3 regions of the Halalkalibacter flavus genome follow, and region 3 is predicted to be linked to each of the others. Evidence: riboswitches for the same ligand, from Rfam matches in the RefSeq annotation. Region 3 holds a riboswitch; each other region holds the start of a gene.
The links. A riboswitch is a leader RNA that binds a small molecule or an ion and turns the genes downstream of it on or off. The one in region 3 is predicted to bind cobalamin.
Positions count from the first base shown of each region.

Region 1: linked by a shared signal. The riboswitch ahead of metE (5-methyltetrahydropteroyltriglutamate--homocysteine S-methyltransferase) and the one ahead of SAY88_RS07210 ((2Fe-2S) ferredoxin domain-containing protein) in region 3 are both predicted to bind cobalamin.
Region 2: linked by a shared signal. The riboswitch ahead of SAY88_RS16995 (ribonucleotide reductase N-terminal alpha domain-containing protein) and the one ahead of SAY88_RS07210 ((2Fe-2S) ferredoxin domain-containing protein) in region 3 are both predicted to bind cobalamin.

Region 1 covers NZ_JAWRVK010000012.1:101,599-106,947, reverse strand. The annotation lists gene SAY88_RS10400 (GerAB/ArcD/ProY family transporter) at 1-300, opposite strand, end outside; gene SAY88_RS10395 (spore germination protein) at 315-1,790, opposite strand; gene SAY88_RS10390 (VanW family protein) at 1,967-2,878, opposite strand; gene SAY88_RS10385 (cob(I)yrinic acid a,c-diamide adenosyltransferase) at 3,091-3,678, opposite strand; cobalamin riboswitch at 3,920-4,107, shown strand; gene metE (5-methyltetrahydropteroyltriglutamate--homocysteine S-methyltransferase) at 4,232-5,349, shown strand, end outside.
Region 2 covers NZ_JAWRVK010000028.1:25,501-30,849, forward strand. The annotation lists gene SAY88_RS16990 (glycine betaine uptake BCCT transporter) at 1-874, shown strand, start outside; cobalamin riboswitch at 1,047-1,243, shown strand; partial or broken gene SAY88_RS16995 (ribonucleotide reductase N-terminal alpha domain-containing protein) at 1,395-2,273, shown strand; partial or broken gene SAY88_RS17000 (ribonucleoside-diphosphate reductase subunit alpha) at 2,475-3,920, shown strand; gene SAY88_RS17005 (ribonucleotide-diphosphate reductase subunit beta) at 3,945-4,988, shown strand.
Region 3 covers NZ_JAWRVK010000008.1:19,951-25,299, forward strand. The annotation lists gene SAY88_RS07200 (sirohydrochlorin chelatase) at 1-704, opposite strand, end outside; gene cobJ (precorrin-3B C(17)-methyltransferase) at 726-2,369, opposite strand; gene SAY88_RS07210 ((2Fe-2S) ferredoxin domain-containing protein) at 2,425-2,808, opposite strand; cobalamin riboswitch at 2,945-3,126, opposite strand; cobalamin riboswitch at 3,276-3,459, opposite strand; gene SAY88_RS07215 (GTP-binding protein) at 3,813-4,994, shown strand; gene SAY88_RS07220 ((2Fe-2S) ferredoxin domain-containing protein) at 5,143-5,349, opposite strand, start outside.

The sequences.
Region 1 (5,349 bases), on a different contig from region 3:
TAATACAACAAAATATAAACAAGCAAAAAAACTTAACGTATTCCCAAGCCATTTCCCAAATATTTGCTGATGAATAGAAATTAAATCGCCATTTGAACGCTTTAGCAAAATATACATGCAGGCAATAACCAGATGGACAACCATCCCCGCCATTAAGACCGAGATCCACGCATCATACCCAGCACTTTTAACGACCGTTCGTTGATAGCTTAAAACCCCCATCCCCACTTGCATGCCATTAATCAAAAATAACGTTAAAAACCCTGAAACTAAATATTTCTCTTTAATAGGATTGTCCATTTGTTCACCTCCAACTATTCATCAATATCATGTTTCTTACTAGCTCTTGAGAAATTAAACCTACCTTTATCCCGTGGTCTTAAATAAACCGGACGTGACGACATCCAGTTAAAAGGTAGTCGTACAAATGCATCTTTCCAATCTGTTAATCTAGGTGGGAAGATCGGTTCAAAATAAGGTCTTCCTAGTGACTTCAATTGCAAAAGATGCGCTATTGTGACTAAAGCAAAAAACGCAATCCCAACTCCTCCAGTAAAAGCAGCGGCTATTAGGATAGGAAAACGAATTAAACGAATTGTATTGCCCATTTGATAAACAGGTGTTGTAAAGGAAGCAAGGGCTGCTAAAGCAACGATAATAAGAAGAATATTGCTTGTTAGACCAGCCTCGACCGACGCTTGTCCAATAACAATCCCTCCAACGATCCCAATAGTCTGACCAACTTTTGTCGGTAATCTAGCCCCTGCTTCTCGTAATAGCTCAATTGTTAATTCAAGAAAAATTGCTTCAATAATCGGCGGAAAAGGGATATTACTCCTAGATGCAATAATTGTTGAGAGCAAATCTCTAGGAATCAATTCATAGTGAAATGTCAGCACCGCTACATATACAGGAGTTGCAAAAACGGAAAAAGCAACAGCAAAGAAACGTAATAACCGTACACTTGATGAAATGTGCCAAGACATATAGTAGTCTTCTAACGATGAGAAAAATTCAACCAACGTTGTCGGACCGAAGATCGCTTCTGGTGATCCATCCGCTAAAAAGGCGACTTTTCCTTCCGCTATGGCTGCTGCAACACGCTCTGGCCTTTGTGTATTAATCATTTGTGGAAAAACAGACATCTGATTATCACTAATCATTTGAGCTAGGCTATTTGAATCAATCACCTGGTCAAATTCAATGTCTGACAATCTTTGTTCGACCGTTTTTAAGTTTTCTTTGTCAACAATGCCATCTATATACAACAAAGAAACACGAGTTTGTGTCATTTTTCCAAGTTTCATTTCTTTTATTTTTAGTTGCGGCAAAGGCAATCGTTTCCGGATTAAATTAATATTTGTGTCTATTGACTCAATAAAGGACTCTTGTGGACCATTTACAGTAAATTCATTTTCAGAGGGAGCTACTTCCCGACCCGAATCCAGCGCCACTTCAACTATTGCACATTTTGATGGATTTCCCCCTTCAAATATGACAATAAAACCTTGCATAACCTTCTTACGTAAATCATTTGGTGATTTAGTGATTTCTTTTGCTTGAATGGGAATGTCCCTTACTATTTCCTCTAATGTTTGACTTTCTGACTCCGTGATAAATGGAAGTATGTCCTTATTTAGACGATCTGTATCAATTAATGTTTGAAAATAGGCAATATGAAACCCTTTGGAGGCGATCGATAAATCATGCATGACAAAATCACTTGATTGTTGAAACATCTGTAACGCATCTTGAAGTGTTTCTTTTCGTTTATCTTGAATTTGTTTCAACAGCCATCTTCCAAGCACTTCTATCACCCTTTCCGAATTCCCCATACATTGTCGCTTTTAGTATGAAATGGAATCAGAACAATTATGCGGTTGCAAGCTAACATTCTAAATAACATAATCAAAAAAACCTTCTGTTCCCATAAAAAAAGAACATAAGCATCAGCATGCTTACATTCTCAGTGCGTATGGACAGTCACAAGGATTTCTCCTCGCTCTAAACTAACATCTGACTTTATTAGTACAGGGTATGGATGAGGGTTTGTAAACCTAAAATCCGGTCCTCCCCACGAAACAGTTGCATCTCTGCCAGGAGCTACATAACCAATTTCTCTAGAATGCGTGTATCTTTCAACCATTTCTAAACCAGCCTTATCGACTGCATTAAACAACGTGGATGACGTTTGGCATATACCTCCTCCAATACCGATAACGAACTCTTTATTAACAATTTCCTTCGCTTCTTGATACCCCCGCTCTCTTGTTCTCTCTCCAACTGTTTGGTTAAATGAAAACGAGTCACCTGGACCTAAAACAACTCCTGAAATGGCCTCGGCTGATAATTTCACGTTTTGAGATCTCCCTGAAACGGCAGGGTTAAAATGTGTTTTAAATTCACCTATCGTTCGTTGATCAATCCCAACTAGATCTTCTTCTGAAACAGAAGGTGCAGTGACAGAAATCGGCATCACTAAATCTTTTGTTCCTGCTTCTAATTCTTGTAATTGGGCAACAAGCTCCTGCTCAGATAAAACCACTCGTTCTTTCCCTGGAGCAAATTCCCCATTTGGAAGGATGCGTGGATTTTCCATCGCTTTGTCTATTTGCATAGCTAACTCTCTAGCTAATTGTTGTAAAGCTTCTTTATCAAGCGAATGACTAAACATATATCCATAGTCATTTAGAACGACATCATGTTGTTGGTCATTCCATTCATCAATTAAATTAAGCTTCCAATATACAGGTTGTTTCCAATTCAATTCTGATTGAAAATAAGTAGAATGAGCAGCAACAGGTTTCGGTCCTTCAGCCGAAACATCATTGCTACACCCAGCTAATAATAAAAGAACAACAAGCCAACTTTTTTTCATCCCATATCCCCCTCTAACTTGTTCCAACACATTTACCAATATATGAGAGGAAATATGAATCATTCCAGGCAAATACACAATTCTTGTTAAAAATCGAGTACAAATCCCACTAAGCAATAGGAAGGCACGGAAAAAGGTAAAAACCAGAGACCACTGAAAAAAGGTGAAAACAGTACCTTTTTCAGTGGCCTTTCTAATAGTATGGCTTCATATTACTGCTCTTTCTTTCGCTTTCCTCCTTTAAAAACAATTGCACTTCTTTCATATTCTACATCCTTTACCCCAAGCCTAGCATTGACGACTCGGGCAATAGCAAAGAAATAATCCGAAAGCCGGTTTAGATATTTTAATACAATTGGATTCACCTCTGACCCGCGTTGTAGCCTTGTTACATAACGTTCAGCTCTCCTTGTAACAGTTCGGCACACATGCAGTGTAGCCGCGGCATCCGCACCACCAGGTAAAATAAATCTTTCTAATTCAGGAGCTTCTTCAACATAAACATCAATTCGCTTCTCTAAGAAATCTATCATTTCTTGTTTGGCTTTGTAAGGGTATTCTTTTGTCGCCCTTATCATCGCTAAATCTCCACCGCAATCAAACAATTCATGTTGAATTTTTATTAACTCCATTTTTATATCAGGAAACTGTTCTTCGTCCAACTGCGCCACAGCCTGACCGATAAATGAATTCAATTCATCTGTTGTACCGTATGCAATTACTCGAGTGTCATCCTTATCAAGCCTTCCTCCTATCACACTCGTTTTCCCCTCATCACCTGTACGTGTATATAACTTCATCTAACATCCTCCTTCATCCTATTATTATCTCATTAAAATATTACCCTTTTATGAAATCGCTTTTTTAACACGCTTCCTAAAAAATATGTACGTTCTATCCAAGATAGTAGTATTACCTGAGACGCTCCATTCATTTTAGTATACATGATTTTTGTATCCACATAAAAACACTAGATTTTCTAAATGTGAAAATAAAGAAACTATTGACAATCAACCACCTCTTAAGATAAAGTTTAAAACAATTTCATATGTTGAAAATAGGTACTTTGAATGTTGATTCAAAGTTTAAAAGGGAATCCGGTGAAAATCCGGAGCGGTCCCGCCACTGTAATAGAGGAGTTATTATGAATTGTCACTGGCCAATGGCTGGGAAGACCATGATGACGTTGATTCTAGAGCCAGGAGACCTGCCTATTTTAACAACACTGCTTTACCTACGGGAGATAGGGAGGTGTTAACAATATATCATTGATTTTTCTATGGATATCGTTACCCTATTTTCGGTAATGATATCCATTTTTTTCGTTTATAACATTATTTAGGAGGCTATTTCATGAAAACAGTTAAAAGCAGTAATTTAGGTTATCCTCGTATTGGTGAGAACCGTGAATGGAAAAAAACATTAGAATCATTTTGGGATTCTACAATCAGCGAGGAAATATTTTCCACACGAATGAAAAAGTACCGCCTGCACCACCTTCAAAAGCAAAAAGATAAAGGTATTGATTACATTCCTGTCGGTGATTTCTCTTACTATGATCATGTGCTTGATACGGCTTCTATGTTTGGATTAGTGCCGAAACGTTTTGCCCATACGTCAGGCCCTGTTTCTTTATCAACATATTTTGCCATGGCTCGAGGTACCCAAGGAGCACATGCATGCGAAATGACGAAGTGGTTTAACACTAACTATCATTACATCGTTCCAGAAATTGAAGATAAAGAACCCGAATTAGTTGAAAACAAACCGCTTCATGCATTCTTAGAAACGAAAAAAGAATTAAATATTATTGGTAAACCCGTTATTCTTGGACCTTTTACTTTCTTAAAACTAGCAAAAGGCTATAAAGAAGAAGAGTTTGCTAGCATCTTAAACAGTTTTGTTCCAGTATATACACAATTGTTGTCTGAACTTGCTGATGCCGGTGCGAAACTCGTACAAGTAGATGAGCCATATCTTGCTATGGATATAACAAACGAGGAAATGGAGATTTTCTCTAACCTTTACCGTGAAATTGTAACAAACGTACCCAATGTCGATATCTTATTGCAAACGTATTTTGAGTCCGTTTCTCACTATGAACAATTAGTACAAATTCCGGTTAAAGGAATTGGTCTCGATTTTGTATATGGCTATAAAGAAAACATTGATGCTATTGAACGATTTGGTTTTCCTGTAGATAAAGTATTAGGGGTAGGAATCATTGATGGAAGGAATATTTGGAGAAGCAATCTGCTAGAAAGTCATCAATTTTTAGATAGGCTTAACAAGCTTGTTCCGTTTAAAAATCAAATTCTACAACCATCCTCTAGCTTGCTGCACGTTCCTGTTTGTTTGGACCAAGAAACAGGGCTAGATCCAATTGTTAAAGAAGCTTTAGCTTTTGGCGACGAAAAACTTGATGAGTTACGGTTACTAAAAGAGGTGATAAATGACCCATCTCAGGCATC
Region 2 (5,349 bases), on a different contig from region 3:
AAATAACTTTATGGTACAAATGATTATTATGGGTATCATAACTGTTCTTTTCATCATTTCAGCGAATACAGGAATATCTAAAGGAATTAAGTATTTAAGCCTTGCAAACATGTCAATTGCAACGGTATTGTTTTTTGCTATGTTAATTCTTGGTCCGACGCTATTCTTGCTTAATATGTTTACAACGAGTTTAGGGAGCTATTTACAAAATCTCATTCCAATGGGCTTACGTCTAGCGCCTTTTGATGCTGACGAGGCAGCATGGACACAAGGGTGGACAGTGTTTTACTGGGCATGGTGGGTTTCATGGACTCCATTTGTTGGAATGTTCATTGCTCGTGTGTCTAAAGGGAGAACAATTCGTGAATTTACGGTAGCCGTTCTTCTTGTACCTTCCGTTGTGTGTGCGATTTGGTTTACTGTTTTCGGTGGTACTGGGATTTTTCTTGAGGTTACACAAGGATTAAATGTATCAGGACAAGCACTTGAAACAGCCCTTTTCTTTGTATATCAGCAGCTGCCACTCGGGATTATTTTATCGATCTTAACAGTTGCTTTAATTACAACGTTCTTTGTTACTTCAGCAGATTCGGCAACCTTTGTTCTAGGGATGCAAACAACGGGAGGAAAGTTAAACCCATCAAACCGAGTGAAGGTAACGTGGGGATTAATTTTAGTCGCATCAACCGCTGTATTAATGGCATCAGGTGGACTAGCTGGTCTGCAAACAGCAATCATTGTTAGTGCTCTTCCACTATCCTTCATTGTTCTTGCCATGTGTTACGGACTTGTGAAAGAATTGAATCAAGAACTTAAAGGGCAAAGCAAGGATCATGAAAAAGAAAGAACACTTAAAAGGAAAATAGCTGGTTAGAGTAACTTATAATGCTAAATTACTAGGTTCATTCCACATGTAATAGAATTGAGGGATGAACCTAGTTTATTATTTTTTAAGATTTTACGGACCTTTTTCCTTGCAACAGGATGAATATTCCTTTAATATATACAATATATCGTATTAGTGATGTGTTCTTACAACTATATATTGATTACGCGAAATGAACGGTGTCAAATAGACTTAATAGGGAATCTGGTAGAAAGCCAGAACTGCCCCCGCAACTGTAAGTGTGGACGAAATGAGGTACCCACTGTGCTCTATGGTTAGATTTAGCTAGCTTGCATGGGAAGGCTCAAAGTAGGGTGAAGCACAAGTCAGGAGACCTGCCGTCATTTTCAAGTCAGCTATCTTCGGGGTGTAAGAAGTGAGACGGCAAAGAAGGCCAAAGTGTATTTTGGTCGGATAAGTCTTACTATTTACGCCGTTTTACGCTCTTTCTCAACTCTCGAGAAAGGGCGTTTTTTATTACCATTAAGGAGGAAGATCAATGAAGAGTATGACAACGACAACATTATTTGATTATGCATCATCTCAGATTGATGTATTTGTTAATTTATTTCCAAACCTCGATTTTACGGCTTATAAGGAAAAGATTGAACAAGCTATCTCTGTAAAAGAAGACATGTCAGAAGATCAGCTTAATCATTTGTTAGTTTTGTCTTCGGTAGAAAGGATTTCAGTAGAAGAGCCAGATTGGACGTTTGTTGCAGCTAATGTTTTTTTAAAGCAGCTATATAAAAGAGCAGCTCATTCAAGAAACTATGATGCTAGCTTAAGGTATGGATCCTTTTATCAACTAGTTCAAGAGTTAACGGGGATGGGGATATATTCAGATCAGATCTTGCAAGAGTATTCGAAAGAAGAACTAGAAGAACTTGAACAGGAGATTGTTCCTGAGCGCGATTCGTTGTTTACATACATTGGCTTGTTAACATTAGCCGATCGTTACTTAGCTAAATCGCATAGTGGGAAGCTGTATGAACTTCCTCAGGAGCGTTTTATGATTATTGCAGCGATGTTAATGGTTAAAGAACCGAAGGAAAAACGAATAGGTCTTATAAAAGAAGCTTACTGGGCTATTTCTAATTTATATATGACGGTGGCAACTCCAACTCTATCAAATGCTGGGAAAAGCTATGGTCAATTATCGAGCTGCTTTATTGATACCGTTGATGATAGTCTCAGAGGGATTTATGATAGCAACACGGATATTGCAACTCTGAGTAAAAGCGGAGGAGGAATCGGAGCATATTTAGGAAAGCTGCGCAGCCGTGGAAGTGATATAAGAGGTTTTAAAGGAGTATCGTCCGGTGTCATCCCGTGGATGAAACAGCTAAATAACACGGCAGTAAGTGTCGACCAGTTAGGTCAAAGACAGGGTAAACTTTTGCCCCTATAGTAGGGTGACCACTATAGAAAACTCCGAATATGCTGGAACGCCGTCAACAGCCTTCTCTAGTAAGCTATATGGGAAACTATATAGCTATCTGAAAATGGGAAGGACAAGGTGGTAATCAGCAGGGCTGATTTCTAAGTCTTATTGATATGAAATCCCCTCAACGACTGACGAGGAGCATCTTTTAATAAGATGATGATACAGTCTAGTCCCCTAATAAATATCGGGAAACCGAGGGTAGTAACGGCAATTAGTGTTTATTTAGATATATGGCACCGCGATATTTTTCATTTTTTAGCAGTCAAATTAAATAATGGTGATGAGAGGCAGCGTACCCATGATTTATTTACAGGTGTCTGCTTGCCTGATTTATTTATGGAAAAAGTTGAAGCCAGACACGAGTGGTATTTATTCGATCCCCATACGATACGCCAAACGTTAGGTTTTAGTTTAGAAGATTATTATGATGAAGAAAAAGGAAAGGGAAAGGGAAGTTTCCGAGAAAAGTACAGAGAGTGTGTGGAAGCAGCAAACAACGGATTACTAGGTGAGAAAGGATTACTGTGGGAAGTTGTTCCATCCATTGATATTTTTAAAGAAATCTTAAAGAGTCAGCTCGAGACAGGTACACCATATATGTTTTATAGGGATACGGTAAACCGTTCCAACTCCAATCGTCATCAAGGAATGATTTATTGTAGTAATTTGTGTACAGAGATTACGCAAAATATGAAAGCAACGACCGTTATTGAGGAAAAAACGGAAGATGGCAAGATTATTGTAGTCAAAGAACCTGGAGACTTTGTTGTTTGTAATTTGTCTTCTATTAATCTAGCTAAAGCTGTTACAGAAAATGTCCTTGAAAGACTAATCCCAATTCAAGTTCGAATGCTTGATAATGTCATTGATTTAAATAATATTCCAGTTCCGCAAGCTCAAATAACCAATCAAAAGTATCGTTCTATTGGGTTAGGTACATTTGGCTGGCATCACTTACTAGCTCTTAAAGGGATCAAATGGGAATCAGACGAAGCGGTAGAATACGCAGATAACTTGTATGAGAGTATTGCCTATCTGACGATTAGTGCAAGTAATGAGCTGGCAAAGGAAAAAGGAGCCTATCCACTTTTTGAAGGGTCTGATTGGGAAACAGGTGACTATTTTAATAATCGTCAATATACAAGTGAAGAGTGGACAGAGCTTCGTCAAAGTGTAAGGGAAAAAGGGATTCGAAATGCGTATTTAATGGCTGTGGCGCCGAATTCGACAACAGCAATTATTGCAGGGACAACGGCATCGATTGATCCTATTTTTAAGAAAGAATACTCAGAGGAGAAAAAGAACTACAAAATCCCGGTCACAGCTCCAGACCTATCGCCGCAAACGACGTGGTATTACAAGTCCGCATATGAAATCGATCAACTTTGGAGCATTAAACAAAATGAAGCACGCCAACGCCATATTGACCAATCTATTTCATTTAACTTTTATGTTAAAAATACAATAAAAGCAAAAGATTTACTGAATTTGCATATTGAGGCTTGGAAGTCAAACCTGAAAACGACTTATTATACAAGGTCTACTTCGATGGTTGAAATTGAAGAGTGTGAAAGTTGTTCTTCTTAATCTATTATTAGTGAGGTTTAGAATATGAATCATAATACATTACAATCTCGTAAATTATATGACCCAACGGCACCAAATGCCTCGACAGGGATTATTAATGGTAGAAGTTCTAATATTTTAAATTGGGATGATGTTCGCTTTACATGGGCCTATCCAATGTACAAAAATATGCTCGCAAACTTCTGGACTCCATTTGAAATTAATATGTCTAATGATATTAAGCAGTGGCTTCAGCTTTCTGAAGATGAAAGGTATGCATTCAAAAAAATTATTGGTTTGCTTGCTTTTTTAGATAGTGTCCAAACAGATTATTCAGGGAAAGTGGCTGGGTATTTAACGGATTCTAGTCTCGCTGCATTAATGCAAGTCCTATCGTTTCAAGAAGTCGTTCACAATCAGTCATACTCATACGTCTTATCAAGTCTCGTACCTAAACAGGAACAAGATGAAATCTTTGAGTATTGGAAGCACGACTCTATCTTGAGGGAGAGAAACGATTTTATCGCAGAAGGGTATCAACGCTTTGTTGATAACCCAACACCCCAAACGTTTCTAGAATCAATTGTATTTGACGTCATTCTTGAGGGACTTAATTTTTATTCAGGATTTGCATTCTTTTACAACTTGGCAAGAAACCAGAAGATGGTGTCATCAAGTACGATGATTAATTATATTAATCGGGATGAACAATTACACGTGAATTTGTTTTCTCATATTTTTAAAGAGTTATTACATGAGAATCCAGAACTTAACACACCTCGGAATCACAAATTTGTTCAAGATACATTTAGACGAGCTGCCGAATTAGAAATACAATGGGGCAGGTCGATTATTGGAGATAAGTTAGAAGGTATTAATATGAATGAACTTGAGAGCTACATTAAGTTCATAGCTAATAAACGTGTTAATCAACTAGGGATCGAACGCCCTTACGAAGGCTATCGTCAAAATCCGATGAAATGGATAAAGGCTTATGAAGATGTCGATAGTGGCAAAAGTGATTTCTTTGAACAAAAATCACGTCAATATGTGAAAGTATCAGATGTGAATGGGTTTGATGAGTTGTAATAGTCCTATTAAATAAACGTTTATTTAAGGAGAAGAGCATCTTTCAGTTTGAAATTGGAAGAACTCTTCTTTTTTTCTTATTGGGAACCAGAGCCGCTGACAAACCTTTTGAAAGTTACTCAGTGAAGCCGCAATGGCTTCACTCGTTGCGCTAAAGTCGGCTGCCGGTGCAAAGCAAGTTTGCACCTATGAAACCCACTCATAGCAGGCTTTAAAAAACTGGCAACGGTTCCGCTCATTGCTTCTAGAGCACTGAAAAAGGAAAAAACGCCCTTTTTCAGTGCTCTCGGCGACAACCATACTTTTCTTTGATATAATGTCTGTTCAGATAGGTACTTACTTGGAAATAATGATAAGCAGG
Region 3 (5,349 bases):
CTGGTGTGGAATCCAAAATAACCAGCAAGCTTGAATTCAATTCCGGGATTTTCTAGTTCAAACTCACCAACCATTGTTTCAAGACGCTTTATTAAGATACCAGTAAATAAAAAGTACGGTAAAATGACAATCTTCTTCGCACCAAGTTTAATACAGCGTTCTACCCCTTCTTTAATTAATGGATCCGTTACCCCCATAAAAGCTGGTTCCACTAACTGATAATTTAGCTTTTCCCATAATAAACGCGTTATTTTATAAAGGTCACTATTTGCATCAGGGTCACTACCGCCACGCCCTAACAAAAGAACAGCTGTATCATAGCCTGGCTCAATTAAATTTTCTCCCATATCTTCTAACCGACTTTTGCAAATTTCCATCGTTTCCTCATGGATCCCAAATGGTCTCCCATATGTGAATTGAACGTGGGGGTATTTCTTTTTCGCTTCGTCAATTGCTGCTGGAATATGAATTTTTGAATGACCAGCAGCTAGCAGCATAAGAGGAATAACATAAACGCTTGCTGCCCCCTTTTCTACACATGCTTGTATTCCTTGTTCGATCGTCGGCTTCTCAAATTCCAAAAAACAAGTTTCAACCAAAAGGGAAGAATCTAATTGGGAAGTTAATTCGTCAATCATTTTCCTTACTTGTTCATTTCCTTCAGGGTCTCTACTACCGTGTCCCACTAACAAAACAGCTTTCACTTAAATCTCCCCTAACCTAATTTAGTCTCCACATGGAGCTGGTTCAATTTCAATCTTCGGTGTCATATCCTTGTATATATAACCTTGAATACTCCCTACTCGTTTAAAATACTTAAAGAATCGTTCATTCGGATGACCCTTCTCTTTGTACTCATAGACAATTCTTTCAATGAGCTCAACAATATGATCGGGTTCAATTCCCTCTGCCACTGGCTGACCAGCATGGGCTGTTCTTCCAACCGTTTTCGCTCCTAAAAACAAATCGAACTTTCCTTTTCGGAAAATAATACCGATATCTTCATTAACCGCTCCATAACAAGCCATTCCACAGCCATTAAATCCAACTTTTAACTCTTTCGGTAGTTCAAGGCCACTTAACTTTTGATGCAACTCTTCTGCATAAGGAATGGAATCTTTTTTCTCGCCTTCACAGAAATCACATGCTTTTAACTGTGAGACATCACCAAGAGGTTCAAGAATAAATCCAGCGCTTTTTAACTTCTCAGTAATGTTTTCTGGACTAGTTGTTGGGATTCGAAGGTGAATTTGATGGTGTGTCGTATACTCCATCGTCCCTTCTCCAACCACTTCCGCAAGAGTCACCATCTGTTTAGGCGTAAATTGCTTATTTACAACACCCGGACTCACTGCTAATTCAAAAATAGAAACAACAGGATTATCTACCGTCTTCGTTCCTTTTATTTCAGTGGACCCATCTTTTACAATACTAAGAGCCTCTATAGCAAGTTCTAATGATGAAGCCTTAGGAATAACTTCTTTCTCTGCAGCAGCAGTAGCACTTGCTTCCACCTTCACAATTTCCATATCGTTTTTGCCTTGGTGCAGTGCCCAAGGTTCATTTTCATGTCGTAAACGCTCATGTGGCCTCAGCCGTTGTTCCGTTGTATTTAACGTATATTTTCGTTGATACCCCCTAGGTGTAATCATTTTTTTGTCATAAAGAAAAGTGGAGGAATTTCCAATCACAACTGTTGTAAGCATTCCGATATCGTAGTTCAACATATTTTCAAGATCTGTAATAACAATATGTTCTCTATCACGATAAGCACTTTTCACAAGACCAACTGGAGTTTTCGGTGATCGATATTCAAGCATTATTCTTTGAGCCTCCACTATCTGCCTCGTTCTCCGACCACTTTTAGGGTTATATAAACTAATCACAAAATCCGCTTGTGCCGCAGCTTCAATTCGCTTTTCAATAAGTTCCCATGGAGTTAAGTGGTCACTTAAACTAATCGTACATGCATCATGCATGATGGGAGCGCCTAGTAATGAGGCACATGAATTAATGGCGGATATACCTGGAATGACCTCAACACCTACTCCTGAATCTTCCGTCCAGCCTTTTTCTATTAATACTTCATAAACAAGTCCAGCCATACCATATACTCCTGCATCCCCACTTGAAATGACTGCAACTTTTTTTCCTTCTTCAGCAAGTCGAACCGCGGCTTGAGCTCGACTTACTTCTTCTGACATTCCTGTACTTATAATCTCTTGATCTGTTAATAGTTCTTGTATTAATTCAACATAGGTTTTATACCCAATAATACAATCGCTCTCTTGAATCGCTTCCTGTGCTCTTTTCGTCATATGTTCAAAACTTCCAGGCCCAAAACCGATAACAAGCAATTTCCCTTGCATTTTACATACCTCCCTCTATAAAGAACCTATTAGAATCTTTTCTAACATGGACAACCTATACTTTTGACTTTTCTACTTTCGAAACGCCCTTTATTCTCTCTGGAGTATCCGCACGTTTCATTTCATCATTTTCAAAGCTATAAATTAACGATTCTGCTAGGTCAACTGAAGGGTCAAGGTGATTTCTTATAATCGAACGTCCAATATCAGTTGAGGTAGCTGAGTACCAATTTCCTTCAGGGTAAACAATGACCACACATGCATCCTTACAGCGACCATTACACCGAGTCCGTGATGTATGTATATGTTGATCTAATTCCAATTCTTTTATCTCATCTCGAATGGCTAGAGTAATATCTTCCCCTTCCTTTCTCATGCAGCTAGATCCATTACAAATCAACACATGTTTTTTTGTACCTGTTAAATTCCAAGTAGTCATCTACCTATTCCCCCCATAGTCATTTATAGAAATTAAAAATGCACCCCTACCAATAGATAGAGGTGCAGAGATAAAAGACATACATAAAAGTAGAATCTATCACTACACTTCTCTACCTATGACCCGTAGGTATTGAAGCAAATTCAAACAAAAGGCAGGTCTCCTGACTTAGGTTCTTCATTTCATTGTGTCTTCCCGATTGACTCAGTGACTTTATACAATGAAATTCCCCATTACAGTGGCGGGACCGTGACGGATTTTCACCGTTCTTCCCTTTTAAGCATAACTAGTAGTTATACACCTTTGTTTACGATTGAATTTTAATATAAACCTAGTTAAGTCCTCCTTTTAAACAATAAAAATGCACCTCTATCAATAATCATTAGATAGAGGTGCGAAAAAAATAGCATACAAAAGATAAGTAGCATCTATTCCACACTTCTCTACCTATGACCCGTAGGTATTGAAGCAAATTCAAACAAGAGGCAGGTCTCCTGACTTAGGTTCTTCATTTCATTGTGTCTTCCCGATTAACCCAGTGACTTTATACAATGAAATTCCCCATTACAGTGGCGGGACCGTGACGGATTTTCACCGTTCTTCCCTTTTAAGCATAACTAGTAGTTATACACCTTTGTTTTTTTAAAAGTAAATTATCAACTTTTCGTATTTATTGTCTATTAAACTACTTCTAATAATTTTTAGCAAGTATAATTTCTTAAAAGGATTGTTAAAGTTCTTTCATTTAAACTAGTTAAACCTTACTAAACTTTGTTATTTTATCTAATTTCACATAGAAACGCATAGATGCTTTTAATAAAAAAATACTGAAACTTTACCTATAAAAATTGTAACACAGAAAATATTCGACAAAAATTAAGTCTTCTATTTACAAAGTAACAAAAGAAGGATAAAATACAAATCGTAATTATTACTATTTATCTCGAGGAATAACTCTTTTGTACCATAACTAACAATTACTGTTTAAAAGGAGAATTTATATAATGAAAAAGATTCCAGTTACTGTATTAAGTGGATATTTAGGTTCGGGAAAAACGACATTATTAAACCATATCCTAACGAATCGCGAAGGGCTAAAAGTTGCTGTTATTGTCAATGACATGAGCGAAGTGAACATTGATGCTAAGCTTGTGAAAAATAATGGATTTTCTAGAACAGAGGAAAAACTAGTAGAACTTCAAAACGGCTGTATTTGCTGTACCCTTCGTGAAGACTTAATGCAAGAAGTAGAGCGAATCGTTGATGCTGGAGACATCGATTACATCGTAATAGAATCGTCTGGAATTAGTGAGCCTGTCCCTGTAGCACAAACATTTACGTATATTGATGAGGAGCTAGGGATCGACTTAACGAAAAAATGTAAGCTTGATACAATGGTAACGGTTGTAGATGCGAATCGCTTTTGGGATGATTATGCATCAGGCGAATCACTACTTGATCGTAAAGAAGGGACAGATGAATCTGACACACGTGAAATTTCAGATCTACTAGTCGATCAAATTGAGTTTGCGGATGTAATTATTCTTAATAAGGTTGAAATGTTAAAAGAAGTCGATAAAAATGAGTTATTAGGGTTCATGAGGAAATTAAATGCAGACGCTGATATTATTCCAACCTCCTACTCTAAGGTAGAAATGTCTTCTATTTTAAATACAGGTAAATTTGACTTTGATACAGTGAGTCAATCTGCTGGATGGATTAAGGAATTAAATGAAGAACATACACCTGAAACAGAGGAATATGGTGTTTCCTCATTCGTTTATCGAAGCAGAAAACCATTCCATCCAGAGCGCTTAATGAACTGGTTGGAAAATTGGCCGGTTGATGTGGTACGAGCAAAAGGATTCATTTGGGTTGCTTCACGTAATTCTATGGCTGGATTGATTTCGCAATCAGGATCTTTAGTTACCATTCAAGGTGCTGGAGAGTGGGTTGCAGCCTATCCTGAAGAAGAAAGAAAGAAAGCCCTCCTTGAGGAACCTGAATTACAAGAAAAGTGGGACCCGGAATTTGGAGATCGAATGACCGAACTAGTTTTAATTGGTGTTGATATGAACCATAAAGAAATTCGCAACTCCCTTGACCATTGTTTACTAACAGATGGTGAGATGGATTCAGATTGGACTAAACTACACGATCCGCTTCCTCAATATGTAGAAGCATAAAAGATCATTTTATTTGAAAATAAAGCTGTTAAGAAGTTAATCTTAACAGCTTTATTTTTATTAAAATTGCACAGTACAATATATACAGTCATTGTTCGTTTCAAAAATTTCTTCAACTATACCATTTACAATTTTATAATACACTTTTTTATAATTTTTTCGAAACTTTCTTTACGATGTCCCCACTTTTTTCAACACCTAAAACTGTTCCTTTAGTTGGCTCAAACGCTCTCCCATTAAATACATGACTGACCTTGTCTTCTAATAAACTCCCTGTCATTAATGATTCAATAAATTGCGGAGCAGCGTTACTAGACATTTCCTTATACCAAATCCCATCAGGATAAGTAATTAG